DNA from 4 places in the Xylophilus sp. PBN-3R genome. Region 1 is predicted to be linked to each of the others. Evidence: predicted binding sites of a transcription regulator. Region 1 holds the regulator's gene; each other region holds the start of a gene.

Region 1 (7,575 bases):
ACAGCGGCAGGGGGGTGTCGCCGTGGGGGTTCCAGCCGCTGGCCGCGATCATGGCGGCGGCCAGGGTTTCCTTCAGTGGCGCGTCGCCCTTGTCCTCGCGCCAGCCGCGCTTGAACAGCGGCTCGCCCGAGGTGTCGATGTAGAGCGTGGCCTGGTCGGTGGTCAGGTGAGCGTGGATACGTACATCCGGCCACTGGGTGTTGACGTCGGGCCGCTCGCCGCTCTTGTGGCGGAAACGGTCGGCCACGGCGTCCTTGATCTTGAGCGCTGCAAAATTCAGGCTCTGCAGCGGGCTGTGCTGGGCGGTGACCTCGATCTTGAAGGTCTGCCTGGTGGTGAACCAGATCTCCCAGGCGACATCGGATGCGGCCTCGTACAGATCCTTCTCGTTGCGGTACATCGTCTGCGAGAGCTGCACCAGCACCCGCTGGGCCAGCCGACTGTGCAGGTTGAGCAGCATTGCCTCGCGCCAGGAAGCCCGCAACAGCACGCCGCCGCGAAGTGTTTGCAGGTCCATGCCGGCCAGCCCGGTGAGCTGGTGGACTTCGTCGGCAAGGTAACCCTCGACGCCGGCGGCGCAGGGCAGGAAAAGTTGTATCTGATTCATGGAAGTCGCAAGGATACGCGCCACAGGTGAATGGCCCGGTCACGCAGGGGCACAATGCTTGCCGCTATTGGAGACCTTCATGATTCTGCGCAAGACTTTTGCCGCCGCCGCCGCTGTCCTCGTGATGGCCGGCGCTTCGGCTCCGGCTTCGGCCCAGATCGCGGGCACCGCGCTCAAGAACATCCTGGGCCAGGCGTCCGACAACGCACTCGACCAGCTTTCGAAACCCGGCGCGTTTTCGGCCGACAAGGCCATCAGCATCGCCTTGCCGGGCGCGGGCGGCAAGGGCGTCGGCGACCTGATGAACCTGGCCAGCAAGGCGGGCCTGACGGGCGACATCAACGGCGGGCTGAACCGTGCCGCCGAACAGGCTGCGGCGCAGGCCAAACCCATCTTCCGTGCCGCCATCGACAAGGCCACGCTGACCGATGCGGTCGGCATGGTGAAGAGCGATACCGGTGCCACCGACTACCTCAAGCAAAGCACCGGGCCCGAGATCCTGAAGCAGCTGCAGCCGCTGGTGCGCAGCGCACTGCAAAGCAGCGGCGTGCTGAAGCAGACCTCGCAGCTGTCGGCGCTGGGCATGAGCGAGGACAAGCTGACCGACTACGTGGCCAACAAGACCTCCGAAGGCATCTTCACCTACGTGGGCCGTGAAGAAACCCGCATGCGAGCCAACCCGCTCGAAACGGGCAAGAACCTGCTGCAGGGCATGAAGGGCCTCAAGTTCTAGGCCTACACCTCGCCGCCTAGAGCGACTTGCGCAGATTGGCCGGCGCGATGCGCAGTGCATCTCGATATTTGGCCACGGTGCGGCGGGCGCATTCGATGCCCTGTTCTTTCAGCATGTCGGATATCTGGCTGTCGGACAGCGGCTTGCGCTGGTCTTCGGAAGTGACGAACTGCTTGATGAGCGCGCGCACTGCGGTGCTGGAAGCGTTGCCGCCGGTCTCCGTACCCAGCGCGGAGCCGAAGAAGTACTTCAGTTCGAAGGTGCCGTAGGGCGTCGACATGTACTTGGCGGTGGTCACCCGGCTGATGGTGGATTCGTGCAGGCCCAGTTCGTCGGCGATCTCGCGCAGCACCAGCGGCCGCATGGCCAGTTCGCCATGCACGAAGAAGTTCTTCTGCCGCTCGACGATGGCGTTGGACACCCGCAGGATGGTGTCGAAGCGCTGCTGGATGTTCTTGATGAACCAGCGGGCTTCCTGCAGGCGCTGCTGCAGCGCGGCGCTGCCCTCGCCCTTGTGTTGCTTGAGAGCGCTGGCATAGATGTCGTGCACCTTCAGCTTGGGCATCACGTCGGGGTTGAGCATGACCCGGAAACGCGGCTGGCCACCGCGGCCGATCTTCTGCACCAGCACGTCGGGGATGACGATGTTGCGCTCGACATCCACGAACCGCCGGCCGGGTTTGGGTTCCAGCCGGGCGATCAGTCCGATGGCGGCGCGGGTGACCTCGTCGTCCAGGCCGCAGGCGATGTTCAGACGCTTGATGTCGCGACGGGCCAGCAGTTCCATCGGCTGGGCGCAGATGGCGATGGCGGCTTCGACCACCGGACGTTTGCCGACGCCGTTGTCGCGCATGCCGCGCAATTGCAGCGTGAGGCATTCGCGCAGGTCGCGGGCGCCGACGCCGGCCGGCTCGAGGTTCTGCAGCAGCCGCAGGGCAACGGCGAAACGCTGCACCAGTTCTTCGACCTCTTCGGCGTTCTCGTCCTCGCTGCCGGCCAGCCCCAACGCCAGCGAGGGCAACGAGTCTTCGAGGTAACCGTCGTCGTTGAGCGACTCGATCAGGAAACGCAGTGCCGCGCTGTCTTCGGCCGACAGACGAAGCGACAGTGCCTGCCGGTGCAGGAAGGCGGTCAGCGATTCCTGGCTGCGCGCCAGTTCGGTGGCGTCGACATTGCCATCGTCGCCCAGGTTGTTCTGGCGGGCCGGTGCGTCGCCGCCCCATTCGCCGTCGTCGGCCACGACTTCGGTACCGCCGTCGCCGTCCCAGTTGGGTTCGGACTCGACACTGCTTTCAGCGTCGGAATCGCTGGTGTTATCAGTGGTGGTGACCGTGGTTTCGCTGGTGCTGCCGGCGTGGAAGTCGTCATCCGATGCCGGGGCATCGGACTGGGCCACACCGAACTCCTCGCGCGCCGCCTCTTCGTGCGTCACTTCGAGGAACGGGTTTTCGTCGAGCATCTGCTCGACTTCCTGGCTCAGTTCCAGCGTGGACAGTTGCAGCAGCCGGATCGACTGCTGCAACTGCGGCGTCAGCGCCAGATGCTGCGAAACCCGAAGAGACAACCCCTGCTTCAACCGAAATCCTTCAAAAGGCAAGCGCGTAGCGCGAGCCGCAAAAACGGAAGGCCGCCGCGCACGGCCGCCCGAAGCGGCCGGCCTGCCCCCTGCAAGGGGGTTGGCGGAGACACGAAGTGCGAAGCCTGGGGGTGATCCAAGTGCTACATCCTGAAGTGTTCGCCGAGGTAGACCCGGCGCACGTCGGCGTTGTCGACGATCTGCTCGGGCGTGCCCTGGGCCAGCACCCGTCCGTCGCTGATGATGAAGGCGTGGTCGCAGATCCCCAGTGTTTCGCGCACGTTGTGGTCGGTGATCAGCACGCCGATGCCGCGCTCTTTCAGAAATCCGATGATCCGCTGGATCTCGATCACCGCGATCGGGTCGATACCGGCGAAAGGCTCGTCCAGCAGGATGAAACGGGGCTGCGTGGCCAGCGCCCGGGCGATCTCCACCCGGCGCCGCTCACCGCCCGAAAGGGCCATGGCCGGCGAATCACGAAGGTGTTCCACCCGCAAGTCAGCCAGCAGGGCGTCGAGTCGCTCGGTGATGGCCGCCTTGCCCAGCGGGCGGCCGTTTTCGTCTTCCTGGAGTTCAAGCACGGCCCGGACGTTTTCCTGCACCGACAGCTTGCGGAAGATCGAAGCCTCCTGCGGCAGGTAGGACAGGCCCAGGCGCGAGCGGCGATGGATGGGCAGGTTGCCGACCGGCTGGCCGTCGATGCTGATGTCTCCGCCGTCGGAACGGACCAGGCCGACGATCATGTAGAACGAAGTGGTCTTGCCGGCGCCGTTGGGGCCGAGCAGGCCGACGACTTCGCCCTTCTGCACCGACAGGGAAACGTCCTTGACGACGGTCCGGCTGCCATAGGCCTTGCGCAGATGGTTGGCTTCGAGCCGGCTGCCGCCGGGGGCGATCGCATTCTCGGTCAAGGCTTGGTTCCGCCCATCGTTTCGGTGCTGCGCAGTTGCGGAGCCGGGCCGCCAGCGTCGCCAGCCCCGGAACCGGCAGCGGTACCCGTCGCGGGGACCACCGGGCCGCCCGGCGTGCCGCGCGGCGCCAGCACGGCGCGGATGCGGCCGCCCGGCGTGACGGAACCGCTCCCGTCGGCGACGGCCGACCTGCCACCCGAGTTGGGCGCGCCATCCACGGTGTAGACCTCGGTCACGTTGTTGTAGACGATGACGTCGCCGTGGACTTCGTCCTGCACCGTGGTGCCTTGCAGCCGGTGCATTTCGGCGCGGCGGGTGAAGGTCACCTTGTCGGCCTTGCCGTCGTAATAGATGACGTCGCCCTGCCCTTCGATGAACTCGTCGGGTGTGTTGGCCGCCGTGTCGCGTTTCTGCTTGAAGTAAGAACGTTTTCCGGGCTCGGCGGTGACGGTGCCGTACTGGTAACCGTCGGCATCCTGCCGTACTTCCAGGCGGGTGCCGCGGATGAGGATGGTGCCTTTGGTCAGCACCACGTTGCCGGTGAAGACGCTGGTCTGGGCCAGGTCGTCGTGCCGCAGTGCGTCGGCTTCGACGTTCATGGGTTTCTCCCGATCTGCTTTTTCAGCGAAGGCTGGTCCGCCGAACAAAACAGCGGAAAAGAGCAGCAAAAGAGTGGCAGCGTTGTAAGTTCTCATAGGGGCACGAATCTTGCAGGCATTGTACGGTGCAACAGTGACCCTCGCCGGCGGCCCTGAATGACGAATGCCCGCGGAAGCGGGCATCGGTTTGACGGGCGGTCGTTTATTGCAGCCGCCGACGCATCGTCAGGCTCCCTTGCGTGCCAGGCCGATCAGGAAATCGGTGGTTTGCAGCGCGCGTTCCATGTTGCCGGCCAATTGACCGTCGGTATAGAAACGACCTGCGATGCCAAGCGCCGGTACGCCTTCCACCTTGTAGGCGTCCTGCAGCTGCGTGGCACGGCGAGCCTTGGCATTGACCGAGAACGAATTGAAGGTCTCGGTGAACTTGGCCTTGTCGAGACCCTGCTTGGCAGCCCAGTTGATGATGGCGCCGTCGGTTGCGATCTGCTGGTGTTCGCCGTGGATGGCGTTGAACACCTTCACATGCAGTTCATCGACCTTGCCCATCGCTTCGAGCGTGTAGTAGAGCTTCTGCTGCGGCAGGAAGTCGTCGCGGAAGGACACCGGCACACGGCGCACCACGACATCGGCCGGCACGGCCTTGACCCACTTTTCGAACGCCGGCTCGAAAGCATTGCAATGCGGGCAGTTGTACCAAAAGAACTCGGTCACCTCGACCTTGCCCGGCGGGGTTTCGACGGGGACCGGCTTGCCCAGCACCATGTAGTCCTTGCCGGCCTGCGGAGCGACACGCGCCTGCGCCATGGCGGCTTGCGGCAACAGGCCGGGCACGGCGACGGCGGCCAGTGCAGCGGTGGTGCCGGCGAACGCACGGCGACTGAAGGCGGAAGAGGAAAAGTCCATGAAAAAAGGTGCTCCTTGAGCCGGTCAGAGCCGGGCTGTCCGATAAAAGTTCAGCGCTGTACGCGCACCAGGGTGGATTCCATGCCGGAGCCGTCAAGCTTGTCCTTCAGGCGCTCGGCATCGTCACGCCGGGTGAAGGGTCCGATGCGCACGCGATAGACGGTGCGGCCAGCCTGTTCGCGTTCGCTGACGCGGGCCTCCCAACCCATGATGGCGAGGCGCGCACGCTGTGATTCGGCATCGGCTTCGGTGCGAAAGGCGCCAGCCTGGATGAGGTAGTCGAAGGTATCGGCGCCGGCGGGGGCTGCGGCGGTGGCGGGGGCCGCTGCCGACCGGGCCCGTGCGAGGTCGCCCAGCGGGTCGGACGAGCCTGCAGACGGTTTCGGCACCGCGGCGGTGGCCGGAGCCGGAGCCGGCGTGGCGGCGCTGGTGGTCGGCGCTGCGGGTGCCGCCGGAATGGTCGGATCTGGTTTCGGTGCCTGCGGCATCGCCACGCCGGTGGCGGCACCGGCCGGCGCGGTGCCGACATCGGCCGGTTTGCCGCCGGCAGCACGTTTGCCCAGGACCGAGTTGGGATCCCAGTCGCGGTTCTTCTGCGCCTCCAGTGCATCCTGCTCGGCGCCCCGGGCGCCGTTGCGGTTCATGAAGGGGATGGGTACCTTGGTGACGTAAACCGCCACCGCCAGCGCCGCGCCGAGGCCGACCACCACACCGATGACGATGCCGAGGAAGGTTCCGCCGAACTGGCGATTTTTCAGACTAAGCCTACGGGCTGGAAACACACGCATCCCCTGTTCTTCCATCACATCTTGACCGGAGCAGAAACGCCCAGGACAGCCAGACCATTTTGCAGCACCTGCGCGGTGGCCGAAACCAGCGCCAGGCGGGCGAGCTTGACGGCTTCGTCCTCGACCAGGATGCGTTCGGCACCGTAGTAGCTGTGATAAGCAGCCGCCAGGTCCCGCAGGTAGAAGGTGACGTCGTGCGGTGCGAAGTCGCGTGCGGCCGCGGTCAACATGTCGGGGTACTTGGCCAGTTGCAGCATCAGCGCCTGTGCCGCGGGTGTGTCGAGCGCCGCCAGGTCGACGGACGCCAGCGCGGCACGGTCACCGCCCCAGCCGGCCATCACCGAACAGATGCGCGCGTGGGCGTACTGCACGTAATACACCGGGTTGTCGTTGTTCTGGGCCACGGCCAGATCGACATCGAAGGTGTATTCGGTGTCAGGCTTGCGGCTCAGCAAAAAGAAGCGCACCGCGTCCTTGCTGGTCCACTCGATCAGGTCGCGCAAGGTGACATAGCTGCCGGCGCGTTTGCTGATCTTGACTTCCTCGCCGCCCTTCACCACCCGCACCATGGTGTGCAGCACGTAGGCGGGATAGTCGGCCGGAATGCCCAGTCCGTCGACGCTGGAAGCCGCCTGCAGGCCGGCGCGAACACGAGCGATGGTGCCGTGGTGGTCGGTTCCCTGGATGTTCACCACGGTGTGGAAACCGCGTTCCCACTTGGCCAGGTGGTAGGCGACATCGGGCACGAAATAGGTATAGGTGCCGTCGCGTTTCTTCATGACGCGGTCCTTGTCGTCGCCGAAATCGGTCGACTTCAACCACAGTGCGTCATCCAGTTCGTAGGTCTTGCCGGACTGCTGCATCTTGCCGACGGCGGCTTCGACGCGGCCGCTGGTGTACAGACTGGACTCCAGGTAGTACTGGTCGAACTGCACCTGGAAGGCCTTCAGGTCCAGGTCCTGTTCGCGGCGCAGGTAGGCCACGGCGAATTCTCGGATGGATTCCAGGTCTTCCACGTCTCCGCTGGCGGTGGTGCTGCGGTCGTCGGCTGCGACGGTCTTCTTTTCAAGGAAATCGTGGGCGATGTCGGCGATGTAGTCGCCGTTGTAGGCGGCCTCGGGCCAACCTTCCATGCCGGGTTTGAGACCCCTGGCGCGCAGCTGGGTGCTGTTGGCCAGGGTGCCGATCTGCACGCCGGCGTCGTTGTAGTAGAACTCGCGGTGCACCGCCTTGCCCTGAGTGGCCAGCAGGTTGCAGATGGCATCGCCCAGTGCCGCCTGGCGGCCGTGGCCGACGTGCAGCGGACCGGTGGGGTTGGCAGAGACGAACTCGACCAGCACCTTTTCGCCGCTGGCGGACTGGTTGCCGTAGGCATCGCCCGCCGCGACGATTTCGCGCACGGTCTGCTGTTTGGCCTCAGGCTTGAGACGCAGGTTCAGGAAACCCGGACCGGCG
Region 2 (7,575 bases), 820 kb from region 1:
TGGTGGGATTACCGGATGCTGGGTTTCCAGAAGAACCGCGGCCTGCGCATCGATCACATCCTGGTGAGCAACGCACTGAAACCAAAGGTGGAATCCTGCATTGTGGACCGCGTACCGCGCAAGAACAAACAACCCAGCGACCACGCACCGGTGGTCGCCGAATTGAAGCTCTAGGCAACCCTGAAGCCGATCATTCGAGGCCCAGTTCCTGGATCTTGCGGGTAATGGTGTTGCGGCCGATACCCAGCCGTTGCGCCGCTTCGATGCGCCGGCCCCGGGTGCTCGCCAGTGCGGTCAGGATCAGGCGCGACTCGAAGCGGCGCGACAGCTGGTCCCACACATCGTTGTGGCCCTCGGAAAGCAGGGTAAGCGCCTCGGCTTCCAGGCCTTGCTCCCAGTTCGAAGCAGTCGGTGCACCCGCCAGCATGACGTCGACACCGCCGCCCTGCGCCGCCGCATGGGTGCCGGCTTCGGATGTAGGGAACGCTGCAGGAACGGCGGGCGCGGCATAAGACTGCGGTTGCGCCGCAGGCGACGCTACCGGCGAAGACATCGTCTGCGCAGCCAGGGGCGCTGCGGCCGGCGCAGGCTCGCTGCCTGAAACCTCCGGCGGCAGATCCTTGGATTCGATGACCTGCGCGGGCGCCATCACGGTCAGCCAGTGGCAGATGTTCTCGAGTTGTCGCACGTTGCCCGGAAAACCGAAAGTCGCAAGCCGCGCAAGCGCGCCGTCGGAAATTCGCTTGGGTTCGACACCCAGTTGCTTGGCGCTCTGCTGCAGGAAATGCCGGGTCAGCGCCGGGATGTCTTCCAGTCTTTCGCGCAGGGCCGGCAATCGCAGCCGGATGACGTTCAGGCGGTGGAACAGGTCTTCGCGGAATATGCCGTCCTTGACCCGCAGCTCGAGGTCCTGGTGGGTGGCGGCGATGACCCGCACGTTGGCCTTGACGGCGTTGTGACCGCCGACCCGGTAGAAATGGCCGTCGGACAGCACCCGCAGCAGGCGGGTCTGGAGGTCAAAGGGCATGTCGCCGATTTCGTCCAGAAACAACGTGCCGCCCTCGGCCTGCTCGAAGCGGCCGCGGCGCATGGTCTGCGCGCCGGTGAAGGCGCCTCGTTCATGGCCGAAGAGTTCGGATTCCAGCAGGTCCTTGGGGATTGCCGCGGTGTTGATGGCGACGAAGGGGCCGTTGGCGCGCGGCGAATGCTTGTGCAGCGCACGCGCCACCAGTTCCTTGCCCGAACCGGACTCGCCGGTGATCATCACCGTGACATTGCTTTGCGAAAGCCGTCCGATGGCGCGGAAAACGTCCTGCATGGCGGGTGCCTGGCCCAGCATTTCGGGCGTGGCGGCCATTCGCTCTTCGGCGATTTCCTCGCGCTGGCTTTCCTCGACGGCGCGGCGGATCAGCTCGACTGCCTTGGGCAGGTCGAAAGGTTTCGGCAGGTATTCGAAGGCACCGCCCTGGAAGGCCGACACGGCGCTGTCCAGGTCCGAGAAGGCGGTCATGATGATGACCGGCAGGCCCGGATGCTTGAGCTTGACCTTTTCGAGCAGGTCCAGACCCGAACCACCCGGCATGCGGATGTCGCTCACCAGGATCTGCGGGCCCTGATTTTCCGGGTCGTCTTCGCCGGCCTCTTCGAGAGCGGCCAGCACTTCGCGTGGATTGGTAAAGCTGCGGGTGGGGAGGTCCTCCCGCAGCAGGGCTTTTTCCAGCACGAAGCGGATGGATTGGTCGTCATCTACTATCCAGATCGGCTTCATGTCTTGCTCTTGGCCCTGTCGGTTATCGTTGTTGCTCAAATTTCACGGGAGCGGGATCAGCAGTTTGAAGTCCGTCTTCCCGGGGACGCTTTCGCATTCGATGAGTCCATGGTGCTGTTGCACAAAGGTCTGCGCCAGGGTGAGCCCCAGGCCCGAACCACCTTCGCGACCCGATACGAGCGGGTAGAAAATGCGGTCCTTGATCGATGCCGGAACGCCAGGTCCGTTATCGATCACATGCAATTCCAGTGCCAATCGGTATCGTTGCTTGCCGAAGGTGACTTGGCGCGCAATACGGGTCTTGAGCACGATGCGCCCTTCCCCGTCGGCGATACGTTCGGCCAGCGCCTGCGCTGCGTTGTGGGTGATGTTGAGCACCGCCTGGATGAGCTGTTCCCTATCGCCGCGAAACTCGGGGATGGAGGTGTCGTAGTCGCGCACTACCCGCAACCCCCGGGGGAATTCGGCCACGATGAGGGAACGCACCCGCTCGCACACTTCATGGATGTTGACGTCGCCCACCAGATGCGGACGACGGTGCGGCGCCAGCAGGCGGTCCACCAGCGCCTGCAGCCGGTCGGCCTCGTGGATGATGACCTGGGTGTATTCGATGAGGTCGCGCGACTCGATTTCCATCTGCAGCAGCTGCGCTGCGCCACGGATGCCGCCGAGCGGATTCTTGATTTCGTGGGCCAGGTTGCGGATGAGTTCCTTGTTGGCCTGCGTCTGGTCGATCAGGCGTTCCTCGCGGTCCTGTTTGGCCTGCTGCTCCATCGGCAGCAGTTCGATGACGATCTCGCCCTTCTGGTCGGTCGGCGCCACGATGACATGCACCGGCAGGGCTTCGTGGTTGGCACGCCGGATGGCGTCGTCGTAACGCAGGGCCGCGAACTCGTTGCCGACGGCACCGGTGAGTGCGTTGCGCAGCAGTTCGGGCTCGGTGAAGAAGTCGGCGACCGAATTGCCGACGATGGCACGGCGCGAAGTGCCGAGCGCATCTTCCAGCGCTGCATTGGCGAACAGCACGGCGCCGTCGGCTGCCACCACCGCCACCAGCGTGGCCAACAGGTCGAAAGACTGGTAGCGGACCGAACTGTCTTTCGGCGCACGTTTGCCGATGCCGGGAATTTTCAGGCTCATCAAGGGATTACCGATTCTGCAGGCGCGACAGCTCGCGCCGGATGCCGTCCATGTCGCTCTCGTTGCGGGCGATGGCCGCCTTGAGCTCAGCGACACGATCAAGATATTTCTGGTAGTTGCGGCTTTCGGCGCCCTGTCGCTCGGGTTCGCCGTTGTTGTATTCCTTCTGCAGCTCCGCCTGCCGCGCCTGCGCCCGGCGCAATTCGTTTTCGAGAATCGAGCGGGCGTCGGCGTCGCGCGCCTTCTGCTGGTCGTTGTCGATGCGGGCCGCGGCCGGGGGCGCCGTGACCACATTGCCGCCCGACGCACCGGAGCCACCTCCGCCGCCGCCGCCGCGGGTGCCTTGCACGATGGTGACATTGCCGCCTTCCATCGGCTTGCAATCGCGCTGCTTGGCAACCGTCGGATTGTTGGTGTATTCGTTGCCGCAGCGATAGATGCGGCCGTCCTGCGCCAGTGCCGTGGTCGACATGCCTGCGGCAAAAGCCGCGAGGCTGCCGACGGTCATAATTTTCAGAAGCTGCAATGCCTGGATCATCAAAAGTCGCTCCGCGTTTAGCCCGGCAGTATCGCGCCATTCATGCGGCGATGTGATGAACAACCCACATCATGAAAAAGGGCGGCCGAAGCCGCCCTTTCGAAGCATCACTGGCAGCCTGAAGCTTTACAGCGAGTAGTACATGTCGAATTCCACCGGATGGGTGGCCATGCGGAAGCGGGTGACTTCCTGCATCTTCAGGTCGATGTACGCGTCGATGTACGAATCGGTGAACACGCCGCCCTTGGTCAGGAAGGCACGGTCCTTGTCCAGGTGTTCCAGCGCCTGGTCCAGGCTGTGGCACACGGTGGGGATCAGCGCGTCTTCCTCCGGCGGCAGGTGGTACAGATCCTTGGTGGCGGCTTCGCCCGGGTGGATCTTGTTCTCGACGCCGTCCAGGCCAGCCATCAGCAACGCTGCGAAACCCAGGTACGGGTTCATCAGCGGATCCGGGAAACGTGCTTCGACGCGACGGCCCTTCGGATTGGCGACGAACGGGATGCGGATCGAGGCCGAACGGTTCTTGGCCGAGTAGGCCAGCTTGACCGGGGCTTCGAAGCCGGGAACCAGTCGCTTGTAGCTGTTGGTGCCGGGGTTGGTGATGGCGTTCAGGGCACGCGCGTGCTTGATGATGCCGCCGATATAGTACAGCGCGAAGTCGGACAGGCCTGCATAGCCGTCGCCGGCGAACAGGTTCTTGCCGTCTTTCCAGACCGACTGGTGCACGTGCATGCCGGAACCGTTGTCGCCGACGATGGGCTTGGGCATGAAGGTGGCGGTCTTGCCGTAGGCATGGGCCACGTTGTGGATCACGTACTTCTGCAACTGGACCCAATCGGCGCGCTGGATCAGCGTGCTGAACTTGGTGCCCAGTTCCATCTGGCCGGCGTTGGCCACTTCATGGTGATGCACTTCGACCGGGATGCCCAGGCCTTCCAGCACCAGGCACATTTCCGAACGCATGTCCTGGAAGCTGTCGACCGGCGGAACCGGGAAGTAGCCGCCCTTGACCGCCGGACGATGGCCGGTGTTGCCGTGTTCGTATTCCTTGTCGGTGTTCCAGGAAGCTTCTTCGGAGTCGATCTTGACGAAGCAGCCGGACATGTCGTTCTTCCAGCGCACGCTGTCGAAGACGAAGAATTCAGGTTCCGGTCCGAAGTAGGCGGTGTCGCCCAGGCCGGAAGCCTTCATGTAAGCCTCTGCGCGCTTGGCAAGCGAACGCGGATCACGTTCGTAGGCCTTGCCGTCGACCGGGTCGATGACGTCGCAGGTCAGGATCAGGGTGGGCTCTTCGAAGAACGGATCGATGTTGGCGGTATTCGGGTCGGGCATGAGCTGCATGTCCGAGGCTTCGATGCCCTTCCAGCCAGCGATGGAAGAACCGTCGAATGCATGGCCGGAAACGAACTTGTCTTCGTCAAAGTGCGAAACCGGCACGGTGACGTGCTGTTCCTTGCCGCGGGTATCGGTGAAACGGAAATCAACGAACTTGATTTCGTTCTCTTTCACCATCTTCATCACGTCTGCGACGGTCTTGGCCATCAGGAATCTCCAGAAAGTTGAATGCGCGTTAGAAAGGCTAGCACCAGAAGCTGTTGCAGTTTCTGTGCCAAAGCTGGTGCACACAGGCTGCACACGGCACCGGATTGTGCCTTCGCTTGCTCACGGGTTTCAGGTGGCAGGACCTCTGCCGTCTGTAAAAGTCGCCGGATTCGCACCAAATTGGAAACCCGAGCAAGAACCAAATTGGTGCCGGCTCAGCGCACCATTTCGGGGCCGAGTTTCATGCCGAGGACATGCAAGCCGGCCAACAGAGCCGGATAGGCGGCGCGGGCCGCCGCCGCTTCGCCCTTGACTCCAAGCTCGATATGCCGGCCGTGCACCGGATGGTCCACGCTGGGCAGGCTGAACACCTTCACGCTGGCGTGATCGGCTTCGAGGCGAACCATCAACGGCGTGAGGAGTGATTCCATCGCGCCGTACACCACCACCGACCGCTCCTCGAAAGCCACGCGGTGGAACAGGTGGGCATAGTGCTGGTCCAGCACCCACTCCATCATCGGCCAGGCCATCACCGGGAAACCGGGGACGAAATGCACCTGGCCACCGGCCGGACCGGTGCAGGAAAAACCAGGAATCTTGTTGTAGGGATTGGGAATGATGCTGGCGTGTTCCGGAAACACACCCATGTTCAGCCGATGCAGGTTGTCTGCGCGCTCGGGCTGGAACTCTTCGCCTGCCTCACGCGCCGTGTCCTGCATGCGCTCGCGGATCAGGGCCTCGGCCTGCGGATGCAGCACCAGCGACTGGCCGAGCGCACGGGCGGCGGACTGGCGGGTGTGGTCGTCGGGCGTCGCGCCGATGCCTCCGCAGCTGAAAACCACTTCGGCATTCGAAAAGGCGCGCTCGAGCGTGGCGGTGAGGCGATCGGGGTTGTCGCCCACGTAATCGGCCCAGGAAAGCTGAAGGCCGCGCGCCGATAGCAGCTCGATGAGCTTGGGCATATGTTTGTCGGCGCGTTTGCCCGACAGGATTTCGTCGCCGACGATGATCAGGCCGAAGGCGGTGGGGGTTGGCTGAGAAGTCATCCGGCCATCGTAGCCGGAGCCGACGACCAACGCCCCCGGTGGACGAACCGCCGGCTCAACCCCTGCCGAACAAGCGCTTCACGCCCAGCCATTGCTGCGACCAGAAACCTTCGCCGTAGTCGCGCACCCGCCCATGCTCGTCGGGCTCGACCTGGTCGCGAATGCCGGTGGGGTCGAAACGGATGGTGAAGTCCGCGGTGCGAAACAGAATGTCCCACCACGGCAGCAGCACCCCGAAATTGCAGCCGCCCAGCACCGTGCCGACCGGCGGAATGCCGTCGCCCTCATGGCCGCCGCGAGGACTGCTGCGGGCCGCGGCATCGTCGGTCGCCAGGGGCCATTCGTGGCCGATGCCGATGTTGTGGTGGCGCCGGTGAAACCGCGGACTCACCCAGAGACGCTCGCCGATCCGCCCGAACCACATCCGCAGGTTGGCATGCTGCAGGCTTTCGCTCAGCTGGCTGATGACCACCACCACGATGAACTGACTGGGCTGCACGCCGATCAGTTGGGCCACCACGACCACGATGGCGTCGTGCAGAACCGCATCGATCAGGTGGTTGCGGTTGTCGCTCCACATGGTCATCTGGCGTTGCGAATGGTGCAGCGCATGCAGCTTCCACCACCAGTCCAGCTGGTGCTGGCCCCGGTGGATCCAGTACTCGAGGAAGTCGAACACGACGATGTAGAGCAGCAAGCTGACCCATGCGATGTCGGTGACGCCCGGCCACAGGTCGTCGATCTGCCAGGTGTGCAGGCCCTGCACCCGAAGCCAGCCGAACGCGTCGTCGAACAGGGGCTGCACCGCCAAAAACAGGACCACCCTGAAAAGCCCGACGCGGTAGATCAGGGTGTAGAGGATGTCGACCCGGATCGCCCGCCGGTCGCGCACCGGCTCAGCCGGCCGCCAGCGTTGCAGGGGCCCGATGAGGGCCACCAGCACCAGCACCTCGATCAGCCCGATCAGCAGCCAGCCGGTGCCGTCATAAGCGTCTTCGATCATGCTGGACATGCCCAGCAGGAACATCGCCGGCTGTACCACCGCTTCGAAGAGCCATTGCTGGGCGGATGAAAAAACGTTCGCGAAAAAATCCATGTGCAGTGGAGTCGGCAGACCCCGATTCGGTTCAACTGGCTGTGGCAAATCCGATGTCGGCGCAGCGTTTGCCCGACACCAGAAAGTGGCCGGATCATATTCCCTGGCAAGACGCCATAGGCCGAGAGGCTCCGTAGGCAGAATCTCGCACAGATGTAACACTGCGAACGCATTGATATGCGAATCACAGGAGAACGAGTGGGGCAGATTATTTTTATCGCGGCTTTGTTTATCGGCGCCATCGTTCTCGCATTCATGATGGTGGCCACGGCCACCAGCACCGTTCAGGTTGCGAAACGCTGGGAGGGGGGAATATTGCAATATTTCTTTTATGCGCTGTTCATCAGCAACAGCCTGATGACACTGCTCTCCGGCCGCGATTTGAGCGGGCTGGACCCGTCCATGCCGGAAACCGGCGGAAGCCCGGTGATGGCGTGGAGCATTC
Region 3 (7,575 bases), 1.2 Mb from region 1:
TGATGGCCATGAAACGCGGCTACACCGCCATGGAATACAAGAGCACGGTGCGCAAGCTGCGCGCTGTGCGGCCCGATCTGTCGATGAGCAGCGACTTCATCGTCGGCTTCCCGGGCGAGACCGAGGAAGACTTCCAGAAGATGATGAAACTCATCGACGACGTGCATTTCGACAACTCGTTCTCCTTCATCTTCAGCCCGCGTCCCGGCACGCCTGCGGCCAACCTGACCGACGACACACCGCAATCGGTCAAGCTGCGCCGCCTGCAGGAACTGCAGGCCGTGATCGACGCCAACACCCGCGACATCGGCGCCAGCCGGGTCGGCACCGTGCAGCGCATCCTGGTCGAGGGACCGTCGAAGAAATCCAGCGCCGATGCACCTGAACTCATGGGCCGCACCGAGTGCAACCGGGTGGTCAATTTCCAGGGACCGAGCCGCCTGATCGGCCAGATGGTCGATGTCAACGTCACCGAACTGCTGGGTTATTCGCTGCGCGGCGCGGTGGTGGTGGTCGAAGGCAACGCGGTGCCGGTCGCGGCATGACGGCGCCGCTGCACCAGGACCTGTCGCTCACGGAACACGGCGCCGCCGCCAGCGGCCGGCTGCAACCCAAACGCCGCATGTGGCTGCTGCGGGTGTCTTTCCAGCAGATGCTGCTGCTGGCCTTCCTGCTGATCGCGGCGCTGCTGGGCGGCATCTCGCTGCGGGCGGTCTTCACCTTCGACGGCCTGATGGGCCAGAGCCGCGGTTTCGCCGCGCGGGCGCTGCAGCTGAACGCTGCCGTCCAGGGCCTGGGCGACCGCAGCGCCACCATGGAACGTGCAGGCCGGCAGTCGCTCATCCTGAACGACGGCATGCTGCGCAAACGTTTCGACGAAGCCGCCAGGGAAGCCGACGGCCTGCTGGACGAACTGGTGCCGGGCGATGTTCCGCGTGAGGTGGCGGCCCGGTGGCGCGAAGAGCTGGGTGACATCACCGCGCTGTTCGCCGGGGCGCCCGACACCGCACTGGAACGGGAAAGGGCCATGTCCGGGCAGTTCCGCGAACTGGAACGCATGACCGCCGTGGTGGCACAGGAGGTGCAGCGGGCCATCGAGGAACGCAACCGCGCCATGGCCAGCGAACTCGACCTGAGCCGCGAACGGCTCACCCGGCTGGTCATCGGCACCATCTTTCTGGCGGTGGTGCTGGCGGTGCTGCTGGGTGTCTGGCTGGGCCGGCCGTTCAAGCGGCTGGAGCGTGCCATCGTCGGCCTTGGCGAAAACCGGCTGGATGTGCCCATCGACATCCGCGGGCCGGCCGACGTGCAGCGCATCGGCCAGCAGCTGGAATGGCTGCGCCTGCGGCTGACCGAGCTGGACGCCGACAAGGCGCGTTTCCTGCGCCACATCTCGCACGAACTGAAGACCCCGCTGGCAGCCATGCGCGAAGGTGTGTCGCTGCTGGAAGACGGCGTGACCGGCGAGCTGAACGAAAGCCAGCGCGAAGTGGCCGGCATCCTGCAGCAGAACACCGCCGTCCTGCAGACGCAGATCGAGGCGCTGCTGCGCTTCAACGCGGCCGCCTTCGAGGCGCGCCAGCTGAAACGCGAAAAGACCGATCTGCTGCAACTGCTGGAAGAACAGGTCGATTCGCAGCGGCTGCAGTGGCAGGCGCGCGGCCTGACCATCGACCTCGAAGGCACGCCGGTATCGGCCCAGGTGGATGCCGGCAAGCTGGGCACCGCGCTGGCCAACCTGCTGTCGAACGCCATCCGTTTCTCGCCGCGCAACGGCCGGCTGTGGCTGCGGCTGGCCAAGGTCGACGGCCGGGTGCGCATCGAACTGCAGGACGAAGGTCCGGGCGTTGCCGAGAACGACCGCGCCCGCATCTTCGAACCCTTCTACCGCGGCCAGGTGCAACCCACCGACGCGCCACGCGGCAGCGGCGTGGGCCTGTCCATCGTCCATGAATACATTGCTGCCCATGGCGGCACGATCGCGCTGCTGACCGACACCAGCGGCGCTCATTTCCGCATCGAATTACCCAATGCCCTCTAGTTCCCGCCCCACCCCCAACGGATATCTCTTCCGCACGCTGCTGCTCGGCTCGCTGGCGGCCTGGCTCGGCGGTTGCGCCACGCCGCCGCCGCCCGCTCCGCCGCCGCCCGCTCCGGTCGTCTGCGAACGTCCTCCGGTCGAAGAAACACCTGCCAGCACCAGCGCTGCGGTTTCCAGCAGCAGTCCGCGCACCACGGTCCTGGCCCAGGCCGAAGGCAATGTCGCCCTGCTGACCTACGCCGACCGTGTGCGAGTGATGAGCATCGGTGAACTCGGCGCCGAGATCGCCCGCCTGAACGACATGCCCGAAGCCGGCCGCGGCGCCTATGCCGACCTGCAACTGGCCATCGCCCTGGGCCAGACCCGGCAGCCTCAGGACATGCAACGGGCCATCGGCGTGCTGCAACGGCTGGCCAGCGGCACTGGCGAAGACGCCCGCCGCCTTCAGCCGATGGCTCGTTTGATCGCTGCACGCTATGCCGAACAACGCCGGGTGGAAGACCTGCTGGACAAACAGAACGCCGCCATGCGCGACACCCAGCGCCGGATGGACCAGCTGAACGAACGGCTCGAGGCGGTGCGTGCCATCGAACGCAGCCTGACCCGGTCCAACGGCGCCGCCGCGCCGGCCGGCGGAGCCCGCCCATGAGCAGCCCGGGGCAAGGCGCCCCCATCCTGGTGGTGGACGACGACGCCGACATGCTGCGGCTGCTGTCGATGCGGCTGACCGCTGCGGGCTACAAGGTCACCGCGGTCGGTTCGGCCGAATCTGCCCTGAACCAGCTCGAGATGTCGCTGCCGCAACTGGTGCTGTCCGATGTGCAACTGCCCGGCAAGGACGGCCTGGCGCTGTTCGACAACGTGCGGGCCAAACACCCTTCCTTGCCGGTCATATTGCTGACCGCGCACGGCACCATCCCCGACGCGGTCGAGGCGACGGCCCGAGGCGTGTTCACCTACCTCACCAAACCTTTCGACGGCAAGGAACTGCTCGACAAGATCGGCCAGGCGCTGGCCCTGAGCGCACCGCAGGCGGCCGAAGAAGACTTCGACGAATCCTGGCGCGCCGAGATCGTCAGCCGTTCCCCCCGTATGGCCGAGGTGCTGGCCGAGGCGCGGATGATCGCGCAGTCGGATGCATCGGTGCTGCTGCGCGGAGACAGCGGTGCCGGCAAGGAACTGCTGGCACGCGCCATCCACCGCGCCAGCCCCCGTGCCCGCAAACCCTTCGTGGCGGTGAACTGCGGGGCCATCCCGGAGAACTTGCTCGAATCCGAACTGTTCGGCCACATGAAGGGCGCCTTCACCGACGCCCATGCCAATCACAAGGGCCTGTTCCAGCAGGCGGACGGGGGCACGCTGCTGCTGGACGAGATAGGCGACATGCCGCCCGCCTTGCAGGTCAAGCTGCTGCGGGTTCTGCAGGAACGCGCAGTGCGGCCGCTGGGCTCCAGCGCGTCGATCCCGGTGGATGTCCGCATCATCTCGGCTACCCACCGCGACCTGGACGTGGCCATGCGCAACGGCCAGTTCCGCGAAGACCTCTATTACCGGCTGAACGTGGTGACACTGACGCTGCCCACGCTGGGCGAGCGGCGCGAAGACGTGCCGCTGCTGGCGAACTATTTCCTGCACAAGCTCAGCAAGAAGTACGGCAAACGGCTGTCGGGTTTTGCGCCCGAGGCCCTGAAAGCGCTGACCACCGCATCCTGGCCGGGCAATGTGCGCCAGCTCTACAACGTGGTGGAACAGGTTTGCGCGTTGTCGACCACTCCGCTGGTGCCGCTGGCGCTGGTGCAGCGTGCATTACGCACGCCGTCGGTCGAAGTGCTGAGTTACGCCGACGCGAAAACCAAGTTCGAACGCGACTACCTCGTCGGCATTCTCAAATTAACAGACGGTAACGTCGCCGATGCCTCACGGCTGGCAGATCGCAATCGGACCGAGTTCTATCGCCTGCTGCAGAAGCATGCACTCACACCAGGACATTTCAAGGCCGATGCTGTCGCCGATGGCCAGAACGGCGTCGCTGACTGACGACAATGCTAAGTCATTGATTTATATGGGATGGACTGCGGGACAACCCTGAGATGTCGGGGTTTGGCGACAAAAAGACGTGTTTTCGACCGGGCGGCGGCAAAAATTCGAAGAGAATACTTCAAAATAAAGCGCTAAGTCCTTGATTAAAAAGCCATTTAAAATGCTGGCACGGGCATTGCAGTAATGCTCCCATGCGAATCCTAAATGCCACCTCCCTCCGGCTCCGCGCCGCCCGCAGCAAGCTGCGTGAGGAACGTCACCCGAATGCGGTTACCGCGCCTCCGGTGAATCGTGGATCGATGGCTCCCCTGCCATGGCGCGGTTTCTGGAACAGCGTCGGCACCGGCATGCTGATGGCGGTTACCGGTCGTCGCGGCGCGCCCAGCGTCATCGATGCCGAACGCAAGTCGCCTGAAGCCTGGCAGCGCGCAGCCAATGCCCGCCGCATGACTTTCCTGCTGCTCACCATCTTCACGACCGGCATCGCCACGGCGCTGTTCGCCGGTGTGCAGCCCGATTACGACAACGCCTTGCTGCAGTACGGCCAGATCGTGCTGTTCGCCGTGTTGTCGGCCTGGGTGGTTACAGGCTTCACCACCGCCCTGATGGGTTTCTGGGTGTCGCTGCGTGGCGACCCGCACACCCTGTCTTCGAAGGAAGTCCGCGACCACACGATGAACCCGGAAGCACGCACCGCGATCATCATGCCGATCTGCAACGAAGACGTCGCCACCGTGTTCGCCGGCCTGCGCGCCACCTGCGAATCGGTTGCCGCCACCGGCAATGCCAAGGTTTTCGACGTGTTCGTGCTGTCCGACAGCTACAACCCCGAAATCGCCAAGGCCGAACGTGCTGCCTGGGAAGACCTGCGTACCGCGCTGGCCCAGAACCCCGAGCAGCCGCAGATCGAGGTGTACTACCGCCTGCGTACCCGCCGCACCCACCGCAAGGCCGGCAACGTTGCCGACTTCTGCCGTCGCTGGGGCAAGGACTACAAATACATGGTGGTGCTGGACGCCGACAGCGTGATGAGCGGTGACTGCCTGTCGACCCTGGTCAAGCTGATGGAAGCCCATCCCAAGGCCGGCATCATCCAGACGGCCACCCAGTCGATCGGCCACGCTACCCTGCATGCACGTTCGCAGCAGTTCGCCTCGCGCATGACGGGCCGCCTGTTCACGCTGGGCATGCAATTCTGGCAACTCGGCGAATCGCACTACTGGGGCCACAACGCCATCCTGCGCGTCGAGCCGTTCATGAAACACTGCGCCCTGGCTCCCATCGAAGGCACTGGCGGCATGTCCGGCGGCATCATGTCGCACGATTTTGTCGAAGCAGCGCTGATGCGCCGCGCCGGCTACCAGGTATGGCTCGTGTCCGACCTGGCTGGCAGCTACGAACAGCAACCGCCCGACCTGCTGAGCGAACTGCAGCGTGACCGCCGCTGGTGCCAGGGCAACATGCAGAACTTCCGCCTCATCGCCGAGCCGGGCCTGCACCGGGTGCACCGCGCCATGTTCCTGACCGGCGCCCTGTCTTATGTTTCCGCCCCACTGTGGCTGGCCTTCATGACCCTGGGCACCGCCCTGTGGTTGTCCGGCAGCCGTCTGGTGCAGAACTTCGACATCCTGCCGGGCGAACTGATGGGCCTGTGGGCCTTTACCGTGGCCGTGCTGTTTTTGCCGCGTGTCCTGGGCATCGCCGCCGTGCTGATCAAGGGCGAACAACGCATGTTCGGCGGTGTCGTCGGCCTGCTGAAGAGTTCGCTGCTGGAAAGCGTGCTGGCCGTGCTGCAATCGCCAGTTCGCATGCTGGCCCATTCACTCTTCGTGGCGACCGCCCTGACCGGCATCAAGCTGGACTGGAAGTCGCCTCCCCGTGAAGCCAACGGCCTGGGCTGGCGCACCGCTGCAGCGAGCCTGGCACCTATGAGCGCCGTGGTCGCCGTGCTGGCTGCCGGCATCGCCGCCATCGACCCCAGCGCCCTGCTGTGGCTGCTGCCGGTCGGCCTGCCGCTGCTGCTTTCGGTGCCGGTCAGTGTGTACACCAGCCACGTCGAGCTGGGCAGCGTGATGCGCAGCCGCGGTTTCCTGCTGATCCCGGAAGAGCGCTGGTCGCCTTCGGTGCTGCGTCGCGCACGGCTGCATGCCAACCGCCTGTCGCGTCCGCGCCTGGCTGCACCTGCTGCCGCTGCTGCCTGATTCCTGGATCAGGCAAACACAAAAAAACCGGCTCGATGAGCCGGTTTTTTTATGCGCGCTGCCAAAGCGCGTCTGTTCAGAAGGGCCGTTTTCCGCCCATTCCCGGCATGCCGGGCATTCCGCCCATGCCCTTCATGCCGCCCATGCGTTTCATCATCTTCATGAGGCCGCCGCCCTTCATCTTCTTCATCATGGTCTGCATCTGGCCGAATTCGTTGAGCAGGCGGTTGACGTCCTGAACCTGCACACCGGCGCCGGCTGCGATGCGGCGCTTGCGGGTTGCCTTGATGAGCTCGGGCTTGCGGCGCTCCTGCGCGGTCATGCTGCAGATGATGCCTTCCTTGCGGCGCACTTCACGTTCGGCCTTGTCCATGTCGACCGCGCCTGCCTTGGCCGTCAGTTCGGTCGGCATCTTTTCCATCAGGCTGCCGAGGCCGCCCATCTGTTTCATCTGGCGCAGCTGGCCCAGGAAATCCTCCAGGTCGAAGCCGTCGCCGCTCTTGACCTTGGCCGCCAGCTTCTGCGCGGCTTCCATGTCGACGCCCGCAGTGACCTGCTCGACCAGCGCCACGATGTCGCCCATGCCCAGCACCCGGCCGGCGTGGCGTTCGGCGTCGAACACTTCCAGCCCGTCGATCTTTTCGGACACGCCGGCGAACTTGATGGGCGCGCCAGTGATCTGCCGCACCGACAGCGCGGCACCGCCGCGTGAGTCGCCGTCGAGCTTGGTCAGCACGATGCCGGTGAGGGGCAGCGCTTCCTTGAAGGCCTTGGCGGTGTTGATCGCATCCTGTCCCTGCATGGCGTCGACCACGAACAGGGTTTCAACTGGATTCAACTCGGCGTGCAGTTCCTTGATTTCACGCATCAGCGCTTCGTCGATGGCAAGGCGGCCGGCGGTGTCGACCAGCAGGACGTCGAAATAATGGCGGCGGGCGTAGTCGATGGCCGCACGCGCGATGTCCAGCGGTTTCTGGTCGGGTGTGCTGGGGAACCACTCGGCGCCGGCCTGGGCGGTCACCGTCTTCAGCTGTTCGATGGCGGCCGGGCGGTAGACGTCGCCCGACACGGTCAGCACCTTCTTCTTCCGTTTCTCGATTAGGTGTTTGGCCAGCTTGGCGGTGGTGGTGGTCTTGCCGGCGCCTTGCAGGCCGGCCATCAGGATCACCGCCGGCGGCTGGGCGTTGAGGTTCAGGTCGGCGACACCCTCGCCCATGGTGGCGGCGAGTTCGCGGTTGACGATGCCGACCAGCGCCTGGCCGGGCTTGAGGGAGCCGAGCACGTCGGTGCCCA
Region 4 (7,575 bases), 2.4 Mb from region 1:
ATCGACCACCATCGCATGGCCGGCGGCACGGACCTGGTCCAGGCACGCCATCAACGCGCCGACATCCGCCAGGCCGGACTGGCCGGTGGGCGGCAGTGCGAGCGCCGGGTCGGTGCCATAAAGCGCGCCGATTTCGTTGGCATCCAGCCGGGCCAGCAAGGCGCGGCCCATGGCGGTGCCCGGCGCAGCGCGTCGGGATCCGGGCGACGACAGCACCTGCACCGGCGTGTCGCCGTTAAGGCGTTGCAGCACCACCGTCTCGGCGCCGTTGAGCGCCGACAGATAGGCGGTGACGCCGCTCTCGGCGGAGATCTGCTGCAGGGTTTCCCGGCAGGCGTCGTCCAGCGGGGTCGCCGCATAGGCGCCGCGCGCTGCGCGGGCCAGTAGCGATCCGGCACGGTAGCGGCGGGTTTCGGCGTGCTGGTCCAGCAGGCCGTAGCGGGCCATCTGGTTGAGCAGGTGGGACGCGGAACTCTTGGCCAGGTCGAGGCGGGCGGCTGCCTCGGTGAAGCTGAGTTCTTCGGTACCGTCCGCAAAAAGCTGCAGCACCCGCTGGACGTTGTCGAGAATACTCATCGGTTCGAAAAAACGGAACTAAAGTTCGATATTTTCGTAATCTTAACCAGTGGCGCTGCCGGCCACAAGGCCGGTAGCCGACGTCGTGTGGATCAGGCCGGGTGCGGCGCCGCGCGTTCGCCCGCCAGCAGTTGTGCGGTGGCCGCCTCGATGCCGTCGGTCAGCACCGTCGGATAGGCCAGCTGCGGGCGCAGCCCGGCAAAACCCGCGCCGCCGAGGATGCAGCGGGGCGCACCGTCCTGCGCGAGTGCGTGCAGGGCCTGCTGCAGCCGGCGCACGGTGCCTGCGGCGTCGCGCGATGCGGCCAGGCCGTCGGCGGGCAGGATGGTGATGCCGTGCAGCAGCGGCGCAGCCGGGTGGGTGGCGATCAACGCCCGCAACATTCCGTCCCAGGCGGCTCCGGCGGTGACGATATGGAAACGCTCACCGGCAACCAGCGCGGCATCCAGCGACGCGGTCGCCATGCCCGCGACGGGGCGTCCGGCGACGGCTCGCAGCGCGGCCAGGCCCGGGTCGCCGAAACAGGCCAGCAGCACCGCGTCGGAGCGCCAGGCGCGGTCCATCGCCGGCCAGTCCGCGGCGATGGCGCGGGCACCCGCCGCAAAACTCGCGGGGCTGGAGATCACCGCCGGTCCGCTGGCGCAGGTCGCGCCGTGCACCGTCACATCCTGGCGGCTGCCCAGGTCCAGCAGGCGCCGCACCTCGGCCACCACGCTGTCGGTCATGCCTGCGGTGTTGTTGGGGTTGAGTACGGCCAGTTTCATGCCGAGGCGGCAGGCGCGGCCGCGTCGGGCAGGGTGTTAGCCAATGCCCAGGCGCGTGCGATCACCGCGTCGGTGTCGTCCGCCTCGTCCGGTTGCGAAACCCGCGGGATCAGCCGTGTCTCGATCAGCGAAAGGTGCACATGCATCGACTTCATGGCACGTGCGCCGTCGCCGCGCCGCAGGGCGTCGAGGATTTCCTCGTGCTCTTCGCAGGCGCAGGATGACGATGCCGCAGGCTCGAAGAAAGCCACCAGCATCGAGGTCCGGCTGACCAGTTCCTGCAGTTCACGCAGCACGAAAGGGCTGTTGGCAAAACCGGCCAGCAGCATGTGGAATTCACCAGAGAGACGGATCGACAGCGCCCGGTCGCCTGCATGCAGCGCCTGGTGTTCACGCCGGCCGTGTTCTGCCAGGGCTTCCAGTTGCGGCTCGGCAAGCCGGCCCGCCAGCCGGCCGGCGATGCCGCCTTCGACGATGCGCCGCGCCTCGTAGATTTCGCGCGCCTGCGCCAGCGTCGGGTTGGGCACGAAACATCCGCGGTTGGCTATCACATCCAGCAGCCGTTCATGGCCCAGCCGGTGCAGCACCTTGCGCACCCGTTCTCGCGATACACCGAAGACCTGCGCCAGCCGGGTCTCCACCAGTTGGGAACCCGGTGCCAGCCTTCCGGTGAGCAGTGTCTGGGCGAGGCACTGGTAGATGGTGTTTTCCTGCGGATGCATCCGGCGACTCTAGCGCGGCCCCGCATGGGCGATCCAGTGGCGCGCGATCTGTTCGCGTGTGGCGATCCAGGCACCCGGCCGGGCTCGCATGTGGCGCAGGATCAGCTCCAGCGCCTTCATCCGCGCCGGCCTGCCGATCATGCGGAGATGCAGGCCGACGGACATCATGCGCGGCGCATGGCCGCCTTCCTGTAGCAGCCAGTCGTAGGCGTCGACGACGTATTCGGCGAACTGCCCGGCGGTGGCGAAACGCTGGGTGTGCTGGAACTGCATGTCGTTGGTGTCGAAGGCATAGGGCAGCACCAGGTGCGGCCCGCTGGCCAGCGGCACGAAGTAGGGCAGGTCGTCGTTATAGGCGTCGCTGTCGTACAGGAAACCACGCTCGGCCAACAGCCCGCGGGTGGCCGGTGTGCAGGCCGAACGGGTATGCCAGCCCAGCGGGCGCTTGCCGCACGCCGCCTCGATGGCGCGGATGGAGGCGTCCATGTCTGCGGCTTCGCGTTCGGGTGTCATTCCGGCGTGGCTTTCCCAGCGCCAGCCGTGCGCCGAAACCTCGTGGCCGCGGCTCACCGCGTCCTGCGCCAGCCATGGGCTGCGTTCGACTGCGCGGCCACAGGCGCTGACCGTCATCGGGACATCGAAGCGGTCGAAGGTGTCGGCGATGCGCCACCAGGCCGCGCGGGTGCCGTATTCGAAGTGACTGTCGATGCACGGATCCCAGCCGGAGCGCGGGTCGATGACCTCGTACACACCTTCGTTGCGGGCGTCGCCGTCGGCCACCGAGAACTCGGCGCCTTCCTCGAAATTGAGCACGAAAGAAACCGCCACCCGCGCGCCGCCCGGCCAGGTCACGGCGGGCGGCCGGTTGGCGTAGCCTTGGAAATCGCGCGGGTGCGTCGGTGTGTCGATGGGGTTCATTCGGCTTTGATGTTGCGGTCCTTCACCACCTTGGCCCAGCGCACGAACTCGGCGTCGAGGTAGTCGGACGATTGTTTGAGCGTCATGCTGGCGACGTCGCCGCCGGTCTCTTCCACGCGGCCCCTGAAGTCCGGCGACGCAGCCATGCGGCGCAGTTCGGCATTGACCTTCTCCAGCACCGCGACCGGCGTCCTGGCAGGCGCCAGCAGCATGTACCAGGAGGTGAATTCATAACCCGGAATACCGGCCTCGGCCACCGTCGGCACGTCCGGCAGGCGGGGCGAGCGCCTGGCGCTGGTGATGGCCACGCCGTTGAGTGTTCCGGCCTTGATCTGCGGCATCGACGACGTGATGATGTCCACCGACATCGCCACCCGGTCGCCCATCACATCCTGCAGCGCAGGCGCTGCGCCCTTGTAGGGTACGTGGGTCATGTGGATGCCCGCCATCGACTCCATCAGCGCGGCGCCGACATGGCTGGTGCTGCCCACGCCGGACGACGCGTATTGCAGCTCGTCCGGTCGGGCGCGTGCCATGGCGATCAGGTCCTTCAGCGACTTGCCCTTCAGCGCCGGCCCGGTGACCACCACGCTGGGCACCTGGGCCACAACACCGACCGGCACCAGGTCGGCCTTGGTGTCGTAGGGCAGTCTGGCGTACATGAAGGGGTTCACCGCATGGCCGATGGTCACCATCAGGAAGGTGCTGCCGTCGGCCGGAGCCTTGGCCACCACGTCGGTGCCGATCACGCCGCCCGCGCCGGCGCGGTTGTCGATCAGCACCGGCTTGTTACCCCAGGCCTCGGAGAGCTTCTGGCCGACCATGCGGGCGAACATGTCCGCGGCGCCGCCGGGCGGGAAGGGGACGACGATCTTCACGGGTTTGTCGGGGTAGCTCGAAACGTCTTGCGCGACGGCTGCCGGCGCGCCGAACACGGCGGCTAGCGCGACCGCCAGCGCAAGGGCGGATTGGATGGAAACGGATGGGGTGAACAGCTTGGGCCAAGACATCGCAGGACTCCTGAATACACGAAGGAGAGGTGCAACGATCTGGCCGCGCACCCGAATTGTGCACTTGCCATCTGGCATTGTGCACAATCTTCATCAACGCAGCTTCCATGCCAAGTACGGTCTTGAAACGCCTTTGCGCCAGGGATCGGCCAGACTCCGGCAATTCATCCAGGAGCTTTTTCGTGTCCAAACTTTCCCTCGCCGCCAAGTTCTCTATCCAGCAGGCTCAAGGTGTGGCCGCCACCATTCGCAGCGTGCAGACCGGCAGCTTCAACGGCAACCGGATCGAGGTCGTGACCGGTTACGACGCAGGCGAAGACCGTTATGCCATCCACGCCTACATCACTGCGGCAGACGGCGTGCGACACAAGTTGCCGATGGTCGACAACCATGTGGACGCCGAGCGTGAAGGTTTCGCTCGGGGCTGGGAAGCCGTGGCGGCGTTTTTCGAAAGCTGATCGGCGGTCTCGCCAACGCCGACGCACCGTTTCAAGTCGGCTGCACTTCAGGCGGTGCACTGTGGTGCATCTCGGTGGGTTTTTCGCTGCTGTTCGCAGGCACGGTTTCTGCATGCTTTCCGGCCTGTGGCGGGTGATGCAGCCCGCAAAAATCAGTTCTTCCGCTAATGACGGCGCCAACCCACACCCGTGGTTCCACGAGGGTGCGTTGTGCCGGCCCGCCAGCGGAGGTGCGCCGGCCTCGTCACCAAGCCCTCGGCGCCCCGGGTCCCCACGAAGGATCCCATGAAAATCATCGTTATCGGCCACGGCATGGTGGGCCACAAGTTCCTGGAAAGCCTGGCGGAAACCGGCATCGCCGATGCCCAGGTCACCGTGTTGTGCGAAGAACCGCGCGCCGCCTACGACCGGGTGCACCTGTCTGAATTCTTTGCCGGCAAGACGGCGGACGACCTGTCGCTGGTCGAAGCCGGTTTCTTCGAACGCACCGGTTTCAGCCTGCGCCTGGCCGCCCGCGCCACCAGCATCGACCGCCGCGCCAGAACGGTGACCACCCTCGACGGCGAAGTGCTGCCCTACGACAAGCTGGTGCTGGCCACCGGCTCCAGCCCGTTCGTGCCGCAGGTGCCCGGCCGCGACCGCGAACACTGCCATGTGTACCGCACCATCGAGGACCTGGAAGCCATGCAGGCATCCGGCGCGAAGTCGAAGACCGCCGTGGTGGTCGGCGGCGGCCTGCTGGGCCTGGAATGCGCCAAGGCATTGCGCGATCTGGGCATGGAAACCCATGTCGTCGAATTCGCGCCGCGCCTGATGGCGGTGCAGGTCGACGAGGGCGGGGGCCAGTTGCTGCGCGCCAAGATCGAGGCGCTGGGCCTGACGGTGCACACCGGCCGCAATACGCTGGAAATCGTCGATGGCGCACGCTGCCGCCACCGCATGGTGTTCGCCGACGGCAGCCATCTGGAAACCGACATGATCGTTTTCTCCGCAGGCATCCGCCCGCGTGACGAACTGGCCCGCCAATGCCTGCTGGCGGTCGCACCGCGCGGTGGTGTCGCCATCGACAGCGCCTGCCGAACCGGCGACCACGATGTGTATGCCATCGGCGAATGCGCATCGTGGAACGAACAGACCTTCGGCCTGGTGGCGCCGGGCTACGACATGGCGCGCGTCGCCGCCCGCCACATCGCCGGCGACGCCGACGCCAGCTTTGCCGGTGCCGACCTGAGCACCAAACTGAAGCTGATGGGCGTGGACGTGGCCAGCATCGGCGACGCCCACGGCCGCACCCCGAAAAGCCGCACCTGCCAGTACGTGGACGAACGCAAGGGTGTCTACAAAAAGATCGTCGTCAGCGAAGACGGCAAGCAGCTGCTGGGTGCCGTGCTGGTGGGTGATGCGGGTGAATACGGCACGCTGCTGCAGCTGGCGCTGAACGGCATCGCACTGCCCGCCGATCCCGAATTTTTGATCCTGCCGTCCGGCGACGGCAAGGCCAGGCCAGGCCTGGGCGTGGACGCCTTGCCGGACACCGCGCAGATCTGCTCGTGCAACGACGTCAGCAAGGGCCGGATCAACGCCGCCGTGGGCGAAGGCGCATGCGACATCGCGGCCGTCAAGGCCTGCACCAAAGCCGGCGCCACCTGCGGCGGTTGTGTGCCGCTGGTCACGCAGGTGATGAAACTTGAAATGTCCAGGCGCGGCATGGCGGTCGACAACCATGTCTGCGAACATTTCGCTTACTCGCGCCAGGAGATCTACCACCTGGTCCGCGTCGCCAACATCCGCACGTTCGACGAACTGCTGGCGCGCCACGGCAGGGGCCTGGGCTGCGAGGTCTGCAAGCCGGTGGCGGCCAATGTGTTCGCGTCGTGCTGGAACGAGTTCGTGCTGAAAAAAGACCTGGCCGGACTGCAGGACAGCAACGACTACTACCTGGGCAACATCCAGAAGGACGGCAGTTATTCGGTGGTGCCGCGCATGCCGGGCGGCGAAGTCACGCCCGACGGGCTGATCGCGGTCGGCCAGGTGGCGAAGAAATATGGCCTCTACACCAAAGTGACCGGCGGCCAGCGGGTCGACCTGTTCGGTGCGCGGGTCGAGCAACTGCCGCTGATCTGGGAAGAACTCATCGCAGCCGGCTTCGAATCCGGCCACGCCTACGGCAAGTCGCTGCGCACGGTGAAGAGCTGTGTCGGCTCGACCTGGTGCCGCTACGGAGTGGGCGACAGCGTGGGCCTGGCAGTAGCGCTGGAGCATCGCTACAAGGGCCTGCGTTCGCCGCACAAGATCAAGTTCGGTGTGTCCGGCTGCACCCGCGAATGCGCCGAGGCGCAGGGCAAGGACATCGGCATCATCGCAACCGAAAAGGGATGGAACCTCTACATCTGCGGCAACGGCGGCATGAAACCGCGCCATGCCGAACTGTTCGCCTCAGATCTCGACAAGGAAACCCTGGTGCGCATGATCGACCGGGTGCTGATGTTCTACGTGCGCACCGCCGACCGGCTGCAACGCACCAGCACCTGGCGCGAGAACATCGAAGGTGGCCTGGCTTACCTCAAGGGTGTGCTGATCGAGGACACGCTGGGCATCTGCCCGGAACTCGAAGCGCAAATGCAGCACGTGGCCGACACCTACCAGTGCGAATGGAAGGCCGCCATCACCGACCCCGAGACCCGCAAGCGTTTCCGTTCCTTCGTCAACAGCGACAAGGCCGACGAACACGTGGTGTTCGTCGAGGAGCGCGGCCAGATCCGGCCGGCCCGTGCCGACGAGCGCGACCCGCAACGTGCGCCCGCGCTGGAAGGAGCCTGAGATGGAAACCCCGAGCCTGAACTTCACCGCCGTGTGCGATGTCGACGACATCCTGCCCGGCACCGGTGTCTGCGCGCTGGTCGAAGGCCGTCATGTGGCGGTGTTCCGCATCGGCCGGGACAGTTTCTTCGCCATCGACAACATCGACCCCAAATCGGGTGCCAGCGTGCTGTCGCGCGGCCTGCTTGCCAGCGTCGGCGAGCGGCTGGTGGTGGCGTCGCCGCTCTATAAGAACCGCTTCGACCTGCGCACCGGCGAATGCCTGGATGCGGCCGAATATTCGGTGGCCGCGCATGGCGTGAGAATC

What was found. The regulator sigma-54, encoded in region 1, starts transcription at its own class of promoters, with help from an activator protein. The targets are predictions, from matches to a motif close to TGGCANGNAANCTGCTTT.
Region 2: glnA (type I glutamate--ammonia ligase) is a predicted target of sigma-54. The motif match lies at 5,041-5,058, and genes of this name have one in related genera.
Region 3: mdoH (glucans biosynthesis glucosyltransferase MdoH) is a predicted target of sigma-54. The motif match lies at 4,246-4,263, and genes of this name have one in related genera.
Region 4: nirB (nitrite reductase large subunit NirB) is a predicted target of sigma-54. The motif match lies at 4,546-4,563, and genes of this name have one in related genera.

Annotation. Positions count from the first base shown of each region.
Region 1 is NZ_CM173225.1:4,261,143-4,268,717, forward strand. Features, by position in the region: gene AC3ANW_RS20325 (THUMP domain-containing class I SAM-dependent RNA methyltransferase) at 1-607, opposite strand, end outside; gene AC3ANW_RS20330 (DUF4197 domain-containing protein) at 687-1,340, shown strand; gene AC3ANW_RS20335 (RNA polymerase factor sigma-54) at 1,357-2,916, opposite strand; gene lptB (LPS export ABC transporter ATP-binding protein) at 3,060-3,827, opposite strand; gene lptA (lipopolysaccharide transport periplasmic protein LptA) at 3,824-4,522, opposite strand; gene AC3ANW_RS20350 (thiol:disulfide interchange protein DsbA/DsbL) at 4,652-5,332, opposite strand; gene AC3ANW_RS20355 (SPOR domain-containing protein) at 5,383-6,120, opposite strand; gene argS (arginine--tRNA ligase) at 6,135-7,575, opposite strand, start outside.
Region 2 is NZ_CM173225.1:3,444,495-3,452,069, forward strand. Features, by position in the region: gene xth (exodeoxyribonuclease III) at 1-174, shown strand, start outside; gene ntrC (nitrogen regulation protein NR(I)) at 191-1,768, opposite strand; gene glnL (nitrogen regulation protein NR(II)) at 1,811-2,908, opposite strand; gene AC3ANW_RS16395 (hypothetical protein) at 2,916-3,416, opposite strand; gene glnA (type I glutamate--ammonia ligase) at 3,573-4,988, opposite strand; gene AC3ANW_RS16405 (competence/damage-inducible protein A) at 5,204-6,034, opposite strand; gene AC3ANW_RS16410 (sterol desaturase family protein) at 6,090-7,130, opposite strand; gene AC3ANW_RS16415 (O-antigen ligase family protein) at 7,329-7,575, shown strand, end outside.
Region 3 is NZ_CM173225.1:566,035-573,609, reverse strand. Features, by position in the region: gene miaB (tRNA (N6-isopentenyl adenosine(37)-C2)-methylthiotransferase MiaB) at 1-545, shown strand, start outside; gene AC3ANW_RS02665 (HAMP domain-containing sensor histidine kinase) at 623-2,041, shown strand; gene AC3ANW_RS02660 (hypothetical protein) at 2,031-2,690, shown strand; gene AC3ANW_RS02655 (sigma 54-interacting transcriptional regulator) at 2,687-4,078, shown strand; gene mdoH (glucans biosynthesis glucosyltransferase MdoH) at 4,273-6,282, shown strand; gene ffh (signal recognition particle protein) at 6,359-7,575, opposite strand, start outside.
Region 4 is NZ_CM173225.1:1,889,811-1,897,385, forward strand. Features, by position in the region: gene AC3ANW_RS08960 (IclR family transcriptional regulator) at 1-576, opposite strand, end outside; gene AC3ANW_RS08965 (aspartate/glutamate racemase family protein) at 669-1,340, opposite strand; gene AC3ANW_RS08970 (GntR family transcriptional regulator) at 1,337-2,062, opposite strand; gene AC3ANW_RS08975 (polysaccharide deacetylase family protein) at 2,072-2,980, opposite strand; gene AC3ANW_RS08980 (tripartite tricarboxylate transporter substrate binding protein) at 2,977-3,990, opposite strand; gene AC3ANW_RS08985 (hypothetical protein) at 4,173-4,448, shown strand; gene nirB (nitrite reductase large subunit NirB) at 4,734-7,268, shown strand; gene nirD (nitrite reductase small subunit NirD) at 7,270-7,575, shown strand, end outside.